Linked DNA regions of Ketobacter sp. MCCC 1A13808. The protein of the gene in region 2 interacts with the protein of the main gene of each other region in a pairwise test. Links are inferred from orthologs where the notes say so. Each region holds a gene or a part of one and is shown on either strand. Other genes may lie near its edges.

Region 1 (3,956 bases), 230 kb from region 2 along the record:
GTACGATTTTGCCGGTTTCGGTGATGTAATTTTTCAAAGTGTCCAGATCTTTATAATCAATCTCGACGACGCCTTCGGCGGTAAAACGGCAGAATTTTCTGCGGCGATAAAAACGTGCCATGGTCGGCTCCTGTTATTCAATTAACGCAATTCAATGTGCTGTGCGTGTAATACCAATTGGGTTGCAGAGCTGTCTTTATAGTTCCGGCGGGATAAAAACCCGGTTACTTGAAGACGGTCGCTCACGGCCAGAGGTTCGCAATGTTCTGTTATTTCCCGGCCCCGTGCCTCGACTTTTATTCTGCATAACACTTCCCGTGCTACGCCCGCCTCTTCCTGACGGGATCGATGTTCCAACATAAAGCTATAATGGGGAACACCACCGGGTGTGTAACGTAATCCTAAAACTTCCGTTACCGTACCACTCAGAATCAGTTGATTGCTTTCCACTTGGGGGTTCACGTATCAGCGGCTACTATCAGCAATCCAGCTCGCGGCGATTATTCGTCGGAATCTGAATCATCATCGTCGGAATCGTCAGCGTCATTACTGTCGCTGTCGTTACGGTCACGACTGCTGTTGTCACGGTCACCGGAGTTACGCGACTCGTAATCACGGCCACGTGATTCACCACGATCTTTCTCGTTGGATTTCACCAGGATAGATTGCTCAGTGACAGCTTCGTTACGACGGATCACCATGTTACGCAGTACAGCGTCGTTGAATTTGAATGCACTGGTCAGTTCATCAAGAACGTCCTGGGCGCATTCCACATTCAACATGACATAGTGTGCTTTATGAATTTTGTTAATCGGGTAGGCCAGTTGGCGGCGGCCCCAATCTTCCAGACGATGAACACTGCCACCGCCTTCCTGGATCTGGCCTTTATAACGCTCAACCATACCGGGGACTTGTTCACTCTGATCAGGGTGAACCATAAAAATGATTTCGTAATGTCTCATGACATCTCCTTACGGATTAAAGCCTCCCGCGTGCTCCCTCTCAGGAACGATCGTGGTAAGGCAAGGAGTAAATGCTTACTTTGCTTAAACGAACTAGGTTCCCCCCAGGCACAGAGCCCGAGGGATCGCGAATTCTATAGGAGGATTGCCGTAAACTCAAGCAGCTTTAAAGACGCTGGCGCAAGGCCTCAAACAAACAGACCCCGGCCGCCACTGACACATTCAGGCTTTGGACATCGCCCTGCATGGGGATAAACACCAACTGATCGCAGTTTTCACGGGTAAGACGTCGCAGACCGCTGCCTTCAGCGCCCATCACCAATGCAATATTGTCTTTTAAATCAACGCTATAAAGGCTACTGGCAGTCTCATCCAGCTCTGTACCGATCACCCATATGCGTCGTTCCTGTAACTCTTTTAACAATCGGGCCAGATTAGTAACCTGAACAAACGGCACCACTTCCGCCGCACCTACTGCCACGCGGCGCACCACCGGCGACAATCCGGCAGACTTATCCCGGGTGGTTATCACGGCATCAACGCCGGCCGCATCGGCGCTGCGCAGCACTGCACCCAGATTATGGGGGTCGGTCACGGAATCCAAAACCAGTAGCAATACCGGACCGGACTTGTTATCCAAATAGGTATAAAGCTGATCTTCATCCCAGGACTGGGACAAGCGGCAGCGCGCCGCCACACCCTGATGATTGGCATCCTGAAACTGATGATCCATGGCCTTCTTTGAGACCCGCTGACAGGTTACCCCCGCACGCTGCACCTGTTTCAGCAATGCTTCCAGGCGCACATCATCGCGCCCCTCCTGCAACTTCATTTCCAGCACCCTGTCCGGGTGCTTTTTTAATACTGCGCTAACGGTGTGAATTCCGTAGAGCCATTCCGGTTTGGACATAAAACGTAACTACCTACTGAACCTGCCTAACTACTGATACAAAGCTGCCGGTCAAAAGCACAGCCGGTTAACTTTTCTTGGGGCGGCCCTGCGCTTTGGCTTTTTTGGTTTTGGTTCGCGACTTCGCCTTTTTGGCGGCGGCCTTCACAATAGCATGACGGGACGACCCGGCTTTGGGTTTCTTGGGACCTTTGGCTTTTGGCTTGCCCTTCGACGGAGACTTTGCCTTACCTTCTGTCTTGGCTTGCTGCTTATCCTTGTTGCGCCGTGAACCGGATTTTTTACCCGGCGGACTGGTGCCGTCCTTATCTTTGCTCCAACGAACTTTTTTGCCGCCCGCCAGCAATTCAAAATCAATTTTACGATCGTCCAGATTAACTTTGGCGACACTCACCGTGATTTCTTCACCCAGACCAAACATCAACCCGGTGCGCTCGCCCACCAATCGATGACGCACTTCGTCGTAATGATAGTAATCACCTGTGAGCGAACTGACGTGCACCAGCCCTTCCACATAAATGTCCTTCAACTCGACGAACAAACCAAAGTTGGTAACACCGGAAATGATCCCTTTGAACACATCCCCGATTTTATCGCTCATGTATTCACATTTGAGCCAGCCAATCACGTCCCAAGTGGCTTCATCGGCACGCCGCTCGGTCATGGAACACTGCTCGCCCAACTCGACCATCGCGGCCTGACTGTACGGTAGGATTTTCTCTCTGGGAATATCAGGTGATCCCGGCACACGCTTGGTGTTCGGGCAATCAATACCGGAGCGGGCGTAATAACGCAGCGCCCGGTGCACCATTAAATCAGGGTAACGACGAATCGGCGAGGTGAAATGAGCATAAGCGCTATAGGCCAGCCCAAAGTGCCCTTTGTTTTCCGGGGAATACACCGCTTGGTTCATAGACCGCAACATCACCGTCTGAATCAGATCGTAATCGGGACGGTCTTTAATCTTAGCCAACACATCCTGATAATGTTCCGGCTTGGGATCGCCACTGGCCACAAACGGAATATTCAGTTCTTTCAGAAAAATGCGCAGGTTTTCCAGCTTTTCGTTCTTCGGGCCTTCGTGCACACGATACAACGCTGGCAGCTTGTATTTCTGCAAAAACTTTGCCGCGCAGACATTGGCCGCCAGCATACACTCTTCGATTATCTTATGGGCGTCGTTGCGTTCGGTAGGAACAATACGTTCAATTTTACGGTCTTCACCGAACTCGATTTTGGTTTCGGTGGTTTCAAAATCAATGGCGCCGCGCTCGGTGCGCTGGCCACGAAAGGCATGAAATAATGCGTATAAATTTTCCAGGTGCGGCACAACTTCTTTGTATTCTGTGCGCAGATCCTGGCCTTCCCTGGACTCTGCTTCCTGCAGCATGGTGCCGACTTTATTATAAGTTAGGCGTGCGTGGGAACAGATCACCCCTTCGTAAAAACAGTAACGACTAACGTTGCCTGCCGCGCTGACGCTCATCTCACAGACCATGGCAAGACGGTCAACATGCGGATTTAGGGAACACAGGCCGTTAGACAAATTCACTGGCAACATCGGCACAACATGCTCGGGAAAATACACCGAATTACCGCGTTTATGCGCCTCAATATCCAGCGGATCACCCGGGTGGACATAATGGGAGACATCGGCAATAGCCACATATAATTTCCAGCCACCGCTGCGCTTTTTCTCACAATAAACCGCATCATCAAAGTCTTTTGCATCTTCGCCATCAATGGTCACAAATGGCGTTTTACGCAAATCGAAACGGTTTTCGTAGTCCTTCTTATCGACACCATCGCCAAACTTTTCCGCAGCGGCTACTACCTCTTCAGGCCAGGTATGAGGTATATCGTGATTGCGGATCGCCACGTCGATTTCCATGCCCGGTGCCATATGTTCACCGATAATCTCGATAATACGACCCACCGCCTTGGAGCGATAACTGGGCTGCTGTGCGATCTCGACAACCACAAACTGCCCATTTTTGGCTTTTAAAGGGTCGTCATTAGGGATTAATACATCCTGACTGATGCGCCGGTTCTCCGGCACCACAAAGCCGATATTGCTCTCTTTA
Region 2 (4,785 bases):
TTTATCGATACATGCCCAGGCTGGAAGCGTTCTTCCATTATCGTAATCTGGATGTCAGTACGTTAAAAGAGCTGGCGCGGCGCTGGAAGCCGGACGCGTTGGATGGATTTAAAAAATCCGCCACCCATCTGGCACTGGATGACATCCGCGAGTCGATTGCTGAGTTGAAACATTACCGGCAAACCTTCATTCAGCCCTGATCGTTAGTTGCAAACGCGTTTGGATTAGTGGGCTCTGTGCTGTTGCAGAGCCCATTGCACATGCTCTTGCACCAGTGCGGATGGGTAGTTGGTCCGGGTGCGCAGCGCCTTCAGCACCGCCTCAGAAGTGGGGGCATTACCCAAGCCGATGGCCAGGTTTCTGAGCCATCGTTCGTATCCAATGCGTCGGATTGGTGAGCCTTCGGTACGCGCCAGATAGGTTTGTTCATCCCAGCAGAACAGCTCCACCAGGTCACTGTTCTGCAAGCGGTGGCGGGGGTTAAAGTCGTCTTCAGCGGTGAATTGTGCAAACCGGTTCCAGGGGCATACCAACTGGCAGTCATCACAGCCGAATACCCGGTTTCCCATGGGCTTGCGGTACGCCTCCGGAATGGGGCCGTGCAGTTCTATGGTCAGATAAGAGATGCATTTACGCGCATCCAGTTGATAGGGGGCCACAATGGCCTGGGTCGGACAGACATCAATACAGGCCGAGCAGCTACCGCAATGTTGGGTGACAGGCTGATCCACCGGCAGTGGCAAATCGGTATAGATTTCACCAAGAAAAAACCACGAACCGGCGCTGCGATCCAACAGCAGCGTATGCTTGCCAATCCAGCCTAAGCCGGCCTTTTCTGCCAGGGCTTTCTCCAGCACGGGTGCACTGTCCACAAACGCCCGGTAACCATAAGGGCCGATTTCCTCTTCAATCCTTTTACCCAGCCGGGTCAATCGTTTGCGCATCAGCTTGTGATAATCCCGTCCCAAGGCATAGCGAGAAATATACGCCTTATCAGGATCTTCCAGAATCTGTAGCAGTTCGGTATCCGCTGCCAGATAGTCCATACGTGCGCTGATAACTCGGATCGTGTCTGGCTGCAGTTCGTGGGGGCGGCTGCGTTTGGTGCCGTGGCGGGCCATATATTCCATCTCTCCGTGAAAGCCCTGATCCAGCCATTTCTGCAAATAATGCTCGTGCTGATCCAGCCGTATATCGGCGATTGCGGTTTTTTGAAAACCGAGTTCGCTGCCCCAGAGTTTGATGTTGTTAACGAGTTGCTGATAGTCCAAACGCGAAAAACCTGCGTCACAAGAAAGTGATTTAAGCTGTGGTATAAGAAGGCTCAGCTTACACCAAAAATGGAGTGCATGATGGCCAACGAATCAAGACAGTATACCAGTGAATTGCCCGCGAATTTGTATTATGCCGCCGGGGTTCGTGAATTGGATCGGATCGCAATTGAAGAGCAAGGTATTGCGGGCTTTGAGTTGATGAGCCGGGCGGGGCAGGCGGCCTTTGATGCGCTGCGGGATTTGTGGCCGCAGGCGCGGGAGTTGTGCATTTTCTGCGGAACCGGCAATAACGGGGGCGACGGCTATGTTATTGCGGCGGTGGCAGAAAAGGCAGGCTTCGAAGCCCATTGTGTCCAAGTAGGCGATGTCGAGAAAATACAGGGGGAGGCGCTTATTGCCTTAAACCATGCCAAGGAAGCCGGTGCGTCCTTTGAATCATTCGATCCGGAAAAGCCCTACCGGGGGGACGTTGTCGTGGATGCGCTGTTGGGCACGGGTCTGACCGGATCTGTGCGCGAACTTTACGCGCAGGCGATCGTGGCTATGAATGACAGCGCTTGCCCGATTCTGGCCGTTGATATTCCCTCTGGTCTGTGTGCCGATACGGGAACCTGCCTGGGCTCAACTGCAAAAGCGCAAGCCACCGTTACCTTTATTGCGATGAAGCAAGGTCTGTTAACAGGGCAGGCGCCAGATTATGTGGGTAGCTTGCTGTTCGCCGGGTTGGAGGTGCCCGACGAGGTGCTGCAACAGGTGGCACCCTCCGCCACCTTGCTCAGTAGCCGCGATGTTGAACGCTGGTTACCGCCGCGCTCACGGCTGGCTCATAAAGGCCAGAACGGTCATGTGCTGGTAATAGGGGGAGATAAAGGCATGGGGGGCGCAGTGGCGATGGCCGCCGAAGCGGCGGGCAGGGTTGGCGCTGGGTTGATTTCCGTGGTGACCCGCCCCCAGCATATTTCCCCGATACTGGCGCGACGTCCTGAGTGTATGGTGATCGGCGTGGACGAGGGTGAGGATATTGCCCTTTATTTGGAAAAAGCCGACGTGATTGTGATTGGTCCCGGCATTGGCCAGCAGCCTTGGGGGCAGCAGTTGTTGCGTCAGGCCTTGGCCACCGATAAGCCTCTGGTGCTGGACGCGGATGGGCTAAACCTATTGGCCAGCTGGCACCAGCAAGCGGACGTGATGAGCCAGCGCGTGAATTGGGTGTTAACACCGCATCCTGGGGAAGCGGCACGCCTGTTGGGCAGCTCGGTTGAAGATTTGATGAAAAACCGTTTCGATGCGGTATCAAGCCTGCAGCAGAAATACAGCGCCGCCGTGGTGCTGAAAGGCGCGGGCAGTCTGATAGCGTCACCGCAAGGCGACGTCTCTGTCAGCAATAGCGGTAATCCCGGCATGGCGAGCGGAGGTATGGGGGATGTGTTGAGTGGGGTGATCGGTGGTTTGATAGCCCAGGGGTTAGCGTTGGGTGACGCAGCGGCTTGCGGAGTTTGGGTGCACGGCGCGGCAGCAGACCGGGCTACCGAGCAAACCGGTCAGCGCGGGTTATTGGCAACCGATTTAATGCCACATCTGCGCAGATTGGTGAATCAGGCTGGACGATAGGGGGCAAAAGCGAGCACAATATCCGGCTGCCGAACTTTTCGCCTAACTGGCTATCCCATTTAGTCGAATAGCAAACGAGATGTTTGAGGATGCCCCCTCCCATGATCCTGGATCTGAACAACGAAGCCGACACCCTTGCCCTGGGTAAGCGCCTTGCGCAGGTATTGCGCCAGGGCGGTGTGATCTATCTGCATGGGGATCTGGGGGCAGGCAAGACGACGTTGAGCCGCGGCATTATCCAGGCTCTGGGCCATTCAGGTGCGGTTAAGAGTCCCACCTATACTCTGGTTGAACCATACCAACTGGGCGAATTGACGGTGTTTCATTTCGATCTTTACCGCCTGGAAGATCCGGAAGAGTTGGAGTACATCGGTATCCGGGAATACTTTGACGGCGACGCGATTTGTCTGGTGGAGTGGCCGCAAAGGGGTGGCGCGGGCATCCCCCCGGCGGACCTGAACATCAACCTGATAATGGTCGGAAAGGCACGTCGTGCGGAGCTGGGTTTTGGCACCGCGAGGGGGCAAAGTTTGTTAGGCGAATTAACGAAAATTTGACCAAACGGAAAAAAAAGCCTAAAAAGTGAAATGGGAAAGTAGTTGAAGCTCATGAGGTTAGAGAACAAATTGAACGGGGTATCTAAGAATCTGTTGCAAGCAGCGGTTGTGCTTTGGTTTGTCATCACGGCACCCTGGGCTGCGGCAGCCGAGAAAATCAGCAGCGTACGGGTCTGGAACGCGCCGGACAACACCCGCGTGGTGTTCGATCTGTCCGGTCCGGTCAAGCACCAGTTATTTACCCTGGAAAACCCCAATCGTGTGGTGATTGATATTGCCGGTGCGCAGAAAACCAATGCCCTGGATCTGGTGGAAATAAAAGGCGGGCCATTGGTGAATGTACGCAGTGCGCCACAGGGGAACGGGACGTTGCGGGTGGTGCTGGATCTTGACCGCAAGCTGAATCCGAAAAGCTTTTTGCTCAAGCCGGGCGACCAATATGGCAATCGTCTCGTGATTGACCTGGAAAGCCTTTCCGGCAGAGTGGCGGGCAATTCGGCCGCAGGTAAACCTCAAGCGGCAGCCAAACCCAAACCAACGGTTACTAAATCCTACAGTGGCATTTCCGGTGGCCGCGATATTGTGGTGGCCATTGATGCTGGCCACGGCGGTGAGGACCCCGGCGCGATCGGTGCGAAAGGAACCCGTGAAAAGGACGTTGTGCTACAAATCGCCAGGCGTCTATATAACGTGTTGCAGGCTGAGAAGGGAATTAAGCCGGTGCTGATCCGGAACGGAGATTACTTTTTGCCACTGGCCGCCCGGCGTGATACGGCGCGTAAAAAATACAACTCGGATCTGTTTGTGTCGATACATGCAGATGCCTTCAGTAACCGTAACGCCAAAGGGGCGTCGGTTTTTGCTTTGTCACGCAGCGGAGCAACCAGTACCCTGGCTCGCGTGTTAGCCGAAAAAGAAAACCAGTCCGATGCGATCGGTGGTGTCAATATCGACAATGCGGATGTCATGGTCACCTCGGTTATTTATGATTTGGCAATGGAAGGCAGTATGGAGCACAGCATCAAAGTGGGTTCGCTGGTATTGCGTGAGATGGGTTCCGTTACCCGGCTCCATAAACCCCATCTGGAGCAAGCCGGATTTGCGGTGTTGAAGTCGCCGGACATTCCATCGATTCTGGTGGAAACCGGCTTTATATCAAACCCGGCCGAAGAAAATAACCTGCGTTCCAAAGATCACCAGGTGAAGCTCTCTCGTGCCATCAGTCGCGGTATTATCGCCTATTTCGATCAACACCCCCCTCCCGGTACTTATATCGCAATGCGCAAACAACATTTGCAGGCGACCAGGCACCGCATCACATCAGGTGAAACCCTATCCACCAT

The links. The genes of interacting proteins can lie anywhere in the genome.
Region 1: the proteins of tsaE (region 2) and rlmB interact in binary tests that used the Escherichia coli proteins (3 or more experiments, as listed by UniProt). The link is inferred for Ketobacter sp. MCCC 1A13808 from one-to-one orthologs.

Annotation. Positions count from the first base shown.
Region 1 is NZ_VRKW01000002.1:159,127-163,082, forward strand. Bases 1-2,969 are described here. They hold rlmB (23S rRNA (guanosine(2251)-2'-O)-methyltransferase RlmB), read right to left. Parts: upstream 1,873-2,969; coding sequence 1,129-1,872; downstream 1-1,128. Other genes in these bases: rpsR (30S ribosomal protein S18), read right to left, coding at 1-121; priB (primosomal replication protein N), read right to left, coding at 142-462; rpsF (30S ribosomal protein S6), read right to left, coding at 501-962; rnr (ribonuclease R), read right to left, coding at 1,940-2,969. Also shown: more of rnr, read right to left, coding at 2,970-3,956. UniProt on the Escherichia coli protein: Specifically methylates the ribose of guanosine 2251 in 23S rRNA.
Region 2 is NZ_VRKW01000002.1:384,317-389,101, reverse strand. The notes cover bases 1,903-4,714. They hold tsaE (tRNA (adenosine(37)-N6)-threonylcarbamoyltransferase complex ATPase subunit type 1 TsaE), read left to right. Parts: upstream 1,903-2,986; coding sequence 2,987-3,442; downstream 3,443-4,714. Other genes in these bases: FT643_RS05610 (N-acetylmuramoyl-L-alanine amidase), read left to right, coding at 3,494-4,714; FT643_RS05620 (NAD(P)H-hydrate dehydratase), read left to right, coding at 1,903-2,885. Outside these bases: orn (oligoribonuclease), read left to right, coding at 1-200; tRNA epoxyqueuosine(34) reductase QueG, read right to left, coding at 225-1,271; more of FT643_RS05620, read left to right, coding at 1,353-1,902; more of FT643_RS05610, read left to right, coding at 4,715-4,785. UniProt on the Escherichia coli protein: Required for the formation of a threonylcarbamoyl group on adenosine at position 37 (t(6)A37) in tRNAs that read codons beginning with adenine.